2 regions of the Stenotrophomonas sp. YJH_SMC_33 genome follow, and region 2 is predicted to be linked to the other one. Evidence: riboswitches for the same ligand, from Rfam matches in the RefSeq annotation. Region 2 holds a riboswitch; the other holds the start of a gene.
The links. Region 2 has a riboswitch for thiamine pyrophosphate ahead of AC5P9W_RS10230 (TonB-dependent receptor). Riboswitches for the same ligand answer to the same signal wherever they lie in the genome.

Region 1 (3,414 bases), on a different contig from region 2:
CGCACATCCTGGCGGTTGGGCAGGCCAAGGTGCTCCTTCGGCGTCACGTAGCAGAGCATCGCCGTGCCGAACCAGCCGATCATCGCCGCACCGATCGCGCTGGTGATGTGGTCGTAGCCCGGCGCGATGTCGGTGGTCAGCGGGCCCAGCGTATAGAACGGCGCCTCGCCGCACTCGCGCAGCTGCTTGTCCATGTTCTCCTTGATCAGCTGCATCGGCACATGGCCGGGGCCTTCGATCATGGTCTGCACATCATGCTTCCAGGCGATCTTCGTCAGCTCACCCAGCGTTTCCAGCTCACCGAACTGCGCGGCGTCGTTGGCATCGGCGATGCAGCCCGGGCGCAGGCCGTCACCCAGCGAGAAGGTCACGTCATAGGCCTTCATGATCTCGCAGATGTCCTCGAAATGCGTGTAGAGGAAATTCTCCTTGTGGTGCGCCAGGCACCACTTGGCCATGATCGAGCCACCACGGCTGACAATGCCGGTCACGCGCTTGGCGGTGAGTGGCACGTAGCGCAGCAGCACGCCAGCGTGGATGGTGAAGTAGTCCACGCCCTGCTCGGCCTGCTCGATCAGCGTGTCGCGGAAGATCTCCCAGGTAAGCGCCTCGGCACGGCCGTCAACCTTCTCCAGCGCCTGGTAGATCGGCACGGTACCGATCGCCACCGGCGAATTGCGGATGATCCACTCGCGGGTTTCGTGGATGTGCTTGCCGGTGGACAGGTCCATCACCGTGTCACCGCCCCAGCGGATCGCCCACACCAGCTTTTCCACTTCCTCGGCAATCCCGGAGGACACGGCACTGTTGCCGATGTTGGCGTTGATCTTGGTCAGGAAGTTGCGGCCGATGATCATCGGCTCGCTTTCCGGATGGTTGATGTTGTTGGGCAGCACCGCGCGGCCGCGTGCGATCTCGTCGCGCACGAATTCGGGTGTGATCACCTTCTGGATTGAAGCACCGAACGACTCGCCCGGGTGCTGCTGCAGCAGGCCGGCATCGCGGACCGCGTCGAGCCGCTGGTTCTCGCGGATGGCGACGAACTCCATTTCCGGCGTGATGATGCCGCGCCGCGCATAGTGCATCTGGGTGACGTTCGCGCCGGCTCGCGCACGGCGTGGCAGGCTGCGCGCAGGGAACCGCACGGCATCGAGTTTCGGGTCATGCTCGCGGTCGCGGCCGAACGAAGAACTCAGTCCTTCGAGCTGTTCGGTATCGCCGCGTTCCTCCACCCAGCCGCGGCGCAGCGCCGGCAGGCCTGCGGACAGATCGATGCGTACGCCCGTATCAGTGTAGGGGCCGGACGTGTCGTAGACCGTGACCGGCGCATTCTCTTCGCCGCCGAACAGGGTCGGCGTGCGGGTCAGCGCGATCTCGCGCATCGGCACCAGCAGATCCGGGCGCGAGCCGGCCACGTGTATCTTGCGCGATCCGGGAATGGGCCGGGTCACGGATTCGGAGAGTTGCTGGGCCTGTTGCTGCAGGGCGGAGAGCTGTGCGTTCATCGGGCATCGTCCAGGAAGGTCAGGGACGAAGCGGCGGCGCACTGCGACCCCGCGCGGACGGTCCTTGGGCGGAGTCCGGGCACGGCTGCATTGCAAAGCTTCCCTACGCCGGTATGAGCCGGATCAGGTTCCAAGGGACTGTCTCAACCGTGGCCACATGGCCCGGTACCCCCGCTTCTTGGTGTGCATTAGAGCATAGAACGTGCTGCAGCCCATGGCTGTTCCATCCACGCACGGCGTGGATCCGCTGTTTCTGTATTAACAAAACCGTGACATCGCATTCAGTAACGTGCACGCGCATCCTGCCGCTGCGGCCGATGTTTCCTCGCCGCCTTCGCGGCCCCTGCCCGGTCTGTGCTGCATGTCGCCGGCCCCTCGCAGCAAGCTCTGCTCGCTCCCCTCAATCCCTTGATCGGAGAAGCCCCTTCATGGTGTTTCGCGTTTCCATTGCACTGGTTCTGCTGCTGGTGCTGCTCGCCGGTGTTGCACCCGGTCCCTTCAATACCGTGGTGCAGAGCATCCTCGGCGAACTCATCCGCGGCATCGGCTGGCTCTACCTGCTGGTCGTGTTCCTGGCCCTGGTATTCCTGATGTACCTGGCCTTCGGCCGCTTCGGCAACCTGCGCATCGGCGGAGAGGACGCCGAACCGGAGTTCTCGCGGGCCAGCTGGATGTCGATGCTGTTCGCCGCTGGCATGGGCATCGGTCTGGTGTTCTGGGGCGCCGCCGAGCCCATTTCGCACTTCAGCAAGCCACCGGAAGGGCTGGCACCTGAAAGCATGGACGCCGCGCGTGCTGCCATGCGCTACGTGTTCTTCCATTGGGGCCTGCACCCCTGGGCCATCTATGCGCTGATCGGCCTGGCAATGGCCTGGTTCCAGTTCAACCGCAACGGCCGTGGCCAGATCAGCGATATGTTGCAACCGATCATCGGCCGTCACCATCGTGGCTGGATCGGGCATATGGTCAACATCTCCGCGGTCGTCGCCACCGCGGTTGGCGTGGCTACAGCACTGGGCTTCGGCACGATACAGATCGCGGCCGGCGTGGAACGCGTGTTCGGCGTGCAGGCGGGCGTGCCGCTGCAGCTGACCATCATCGCAGTGGCTTTCGTACTGTACATGGCGTCCACGCTCAGCGGCGTCGGCCGCGGCATGAAATGGCTGTCCAACTTCAACCTTGCATTGGCTGCACTGCTGCTCGCGCTGGTGCTGGTACTCGGCCCGACTGGCGCGATCTTCAACACCTTCACGACGACGTTGGGCTCCTATCTCAATCAGCTGGTGACGATGAGCCTGCGCATGTCACCGTTCTCGTCCAGCACCTGGGTCGCGGACTGGACGATCTTCTACTGGGCCTGGTGGATCTCCTGGGCACCGTTCGTGGGTTCGTTCATCGCGCGCATCTCGCGCGGGCGCAGCGTGCGCGAGTTCGTGATCGGCGTGGTGCTGGCACCGACGCTGCTGGGCTTCTTCTGGTTCTCGGTGTTCGGTGGCACCGCGATCTGGATGCAGATCTTCGGCCAGGCCGACCTGCTGCAGGCACTGGGCAACGGCTATGAAACGGTGCTGTTCACCATGTTCGACAGCATGCCGCTGCCGTTGCTGCTGTCGTGCATTGCGCTGGTGCTACTGATGATCTTCTTCGTGACCTCGGCTGATTCTGCGGTACTTGTGCTGGCCAGCATGTCCACGGACGGCGCGGGCGAGCCATTGCGCAAGCACAAAGTGGCGTGGGGTGTCGGCATTGCGCTCGTGGCGGGTTCCTTGCTGTTGGCAGGGGGACTGGAGGCGCTGCAGGGCATGATCACCATCGCTGCGCTGCCGTTCGCGCTGCTGATGCTTCTTGTGATGGTGTCCCTGTACCGGGTGCTGGACCAGGAATACACCCGGGAGCGGCGGCAGGCGCA
Region 2 (3,414 bases):
GCCCGGCAGGCACAGAAGGCGATGGGCGTCTAAGCCCGCAGCGCCTTGGGAGAGAAGGGAGGGCCACGTCCGCGTGGCCTTTTCCCTTTCTGCCAGCTGAGCGGCCGGGGCCGCTTTCAGCCTTGCTTCATGCCGCCTGCCGCTAGATGAATGCGCAAGCCGCACGGTGGACCAGGCAATGTTCCGGCAATGTTGGAACGCCAGCGTGGACACCACGGCAGCCGGGGCGCCCCGCGCCCTCCCTGCCCAGCGTGGCATGCACCTCACAGGAGAACGAACATGCTCAGTACTTCCGCACTCAGCTTCCGTGGTCTGGCGATGGCTCTGGCATTGGTGGCCAGTGTGGCCGTGGTCAGCGATGCCAGCGCGATGTCGAGGAAGGACAAGCGCACCCTGGTCGGCGCCGTGGTCGGTGGCGTGGCCGGCAACCTGCTCTCCAACGGTGATCCTGCCGCCACCGTGGGCGGCGCCGTGGCCGGCGGCGCGATCGGCAACCTGACCACCTCCGACCGCCGCGACCGTCGTTACTACGACAACCGCCGCTATGACGACCGCTACGATCGTCGTTACGACCGTGGCTATTACCGCAGCGGCTACTACGACCGCGGTGACAACCGTCGCTGGCAGCGCGAGCGCTACTACGACAACCGCTACTACCACGACCGCGGTCGCCATCGCGGCTGGTAAGCGGCACGGCATCTCCCGTGCCGATGCACGGACGGGCGGGTCGATGACCCGCCCGTTTGCGTTGGCCACGTGCATGGCGTTGAATGCGCAGCCTTGGATGCGACTTTCCCCACCGGGGCTGCGGCATGACTTCTTCCTCCCACCGCGTGCAGGGCCTGAACAACGACGAGGTTGCTGCCGACTGGCCACCGATCAGCGCGGCGGACATTGCGTGGCTGCGCCAGCGCTACCCTCAGCTGGACGAGCAGAGCCAACCGCGCTGGCACAGCCCGCGGCCACTGTCGGCCGCCGCCATCGTCAATGGCAGGGACGGCGCGGTGTTCATCAAGCGCCACCACCACAGCGTGCGCAGCGCGGCCTGCCTGGAAGAAGAACACCACTTCATCGCCCATCTCGCCGCCGCCGGCGTGCCGGTAGTACAGGTGCTGCCGGCCACCGATGGCCACACTGCCGTCGAGCATGGCGAATGGACCTTCGAGCTGCATGCGGTTGGCGTCGGTGAGGACCTGTATCGCGACGCGGTGTCGTGGTCGCTGCTGACCGATATCGCGCAGGCCCGTGAAGCCGGACGCGCACTCGCACAGCTGCACCGTGCCGCCGCCAGCTACCACGCGCCCCAGCGCAGCACCCATGTGCTGGTCGCGCGCGACGATCTGATCCGCGCCGACGATCCGATCGCGGCCATCAAGGCAGGGCTGCACGAGCGCCCCGCGCTGGCCCGCTATCTCGCGCGCATTCCGTGGGAAGCGCAGCTGCAGCGTGACGTGCTGCCGTGGCATGCCGGCCTGGCCAAGCGCCTGCGCGACGAGCCGCGGCTGTGGGCCCACAACGACTGGCATGTTTCCAACCTGCTGTGGCGCGATGGGCAGATCAGCACCGTGCTGGACTTCGGCCTGGCGTCGCCGACCAGCGCACTGTTCGACCTCGCCACCGCGATCGAGCGCAACGCGGTGGCGTGGCTGGAACTGGAGCGCGGCATGCAGGCAGTGCGCATCGATATCGCGCTGGCGCTGCTCGACGGCTACCGCCAGGCGCTGCCGCTGTCGGCGGCACGCGTGCACCTGCTGGCCGACCTGCTGCCGATGGTCCATTTCGACTTCGCACTGTCCGAAGTGGAGTACTTCGAAGGCGTCACCGGCTCGACCGCCAATGCCGATGTAGCGTGGCGGCCCTTCATGCTGGGGCACCCGGCGTGGTTCCACAGCGCGCCGGGACAGGCATTGCTGCAGGCCCTGCACGCGGCAGCCTGAAGGGCGCCGGCTCGCAAATCCGTACCATTTGTAGTGAAATGGTCACCTGAAGCGGGGGTGCCTGGATCTGCCAGGCTGAGAGAGTCCCTTGGAACCTGATCCGGTTTGCACCGGCGTAGGGAGCTTTGAGCCGCAGCCACACCCCCGTCATGGGCAGGTGCACCTGCGCGCCGTCGCTTCGTCTCCCTTGTTGTCCGAAGACGAATCGAATGAACCGCTGCCTGCGCCCCACCCTGCTCTCCCTCGCCCTCTGCGCCGCGCTGCCGCTGCACGCCAGCGAGGCCGAGGCGTCCCCCGATGCGGCTGCCACCGGCGCCGAGCATTCGCCGACCGAACTGGCAGCGGTGCGCGTGCAGGCCGGCAAACCGAAGGCCGATACCTCGCGCGTGAATGCCTTCGGCGGCGGTTCGTGGAAGGACACGCCGGCGTCGGTGAACGTGCTCGAGCGCGACTATCTCGACCGTCGCCAGGTACGTTCGCTGTCCGAGCTTGCCAGCAACGATGCCTCGCTGGGTGATGCGTATGCACCTGTGGGCTACTACCAGAACATCGCCATCCGTGGCTTCGCGCTGGACGCCGCCACCGGCTACCGCTTCAACGGCCTGTCCATCGCCGGCGAACAGCGCCTGGCGCTGGAGAACGTGCAGTCGGTTGAGATCCTCAAGGGTGAAGCCGGCCTGGCCGCAGGCGTGATGGCACCGGGTGGCATCATCAACTACATCGGCAAGCGCCCGGCCGAAGTGCGCACCGCCACGCTCGGCACCGATTCGGAAGGCTCGCGCTACGTCGCCGTCGATGTCGGCCACTGGATCACCCCGCGCTTCGGCCTGCGCCTGAATGCCGCGTGGGATTCCAGCAATTCCTATGTCGAGCACGCCGATGGCCGCCGCAATTTCTACTCGCTCGCGGCCGACTGGCTGATCGGCGAACGCGGCAAGCTGGAGGTGGACGCCAATTACCAGACCAGTTCGCAACGTTCGGTGTCCGGCTACCAGCTGCTGGGCGCGCGTGACCTGCCGCGCGGCGTCGACCGCGAGCACCTGCTCGGCTACCAGCCGTGGCAGCGCCCGGTGGATATTGCCAGCACCAACATCACCGCGCTGCACACCTACGATTTCAACGACGCCTGGCAGTCCCGCGTGTCGGTCGGCCACAGCCGGTCGGTGATCGATGACAACGTCGCCTTCGCCTATGGCTGCTACTACGCCGTGCAGTGCGCCGATGGCAGCGTGCCCGGCAACTACTTCGCGCCCAATGGCGACTACGACGTCTACGACTACCGCAGCCCGGACGACACCCGCCGCAACCAGCAGGCCCGTGCCGAGCTGCGCGGCCGTTTCGAGACCGGCAGCGTCGGCCATGAGCTGACCCTCGGTGCCGACTACTTCCGCCGCACCGTGGACAAGCGCCCGAGCGTCAACGAGTACGTCGGCACCAGCAACATCCACGAGGCACCGGTGCCGGTGTTCGAGCCGTC

Region 1: it holds a riboswitch for thiamine pyrophosphate, as region 2 does, so the genes downstream of both, thiC (phosphomethylpyrimidine synthase ThiC) here and AC5P9W_RS10230 (TonB-dependent receptor) in region 2, are expected to answer to the same signal.

What each region holds. Positions count from the first base shown of each region.
Region 1 covers NZ_JCAFVJ010000001.1:62,451-65,864, forward strand. The annotation lists gene thiC (phosphomethylpyrimidine synthase ThiC) at 1-1,505, opposite strand, end outside; TPP riboswitch at 1,588-1,688, opposite strand; gene AC5P9W_RS00330 (BCCT family transporter) at 1,934-3,414, shown strand, end outside.
Region 2 covers NZ_JCAFVJ010000005.1:89,638-93,051, reverse strand. The annotation lists gene AC5P9W_RS10245 (XVIPCD domain-containing protein) at 1-33, shown strand, start outside; gene AC5P9W_RS10240 (glycine zipper 2TM domain-containing protein) at 280-687, shown strand; gene AC5P9W_RS10235 (phosphotransferase enzyme family protein) at 813-1,937, shown strand; TPP riboswitch at 1,981-2,076, shown strand; gene AC5P9W_RS10230 (TonB-dependent receptor) at 2,147-3,414, shown strand, end outside.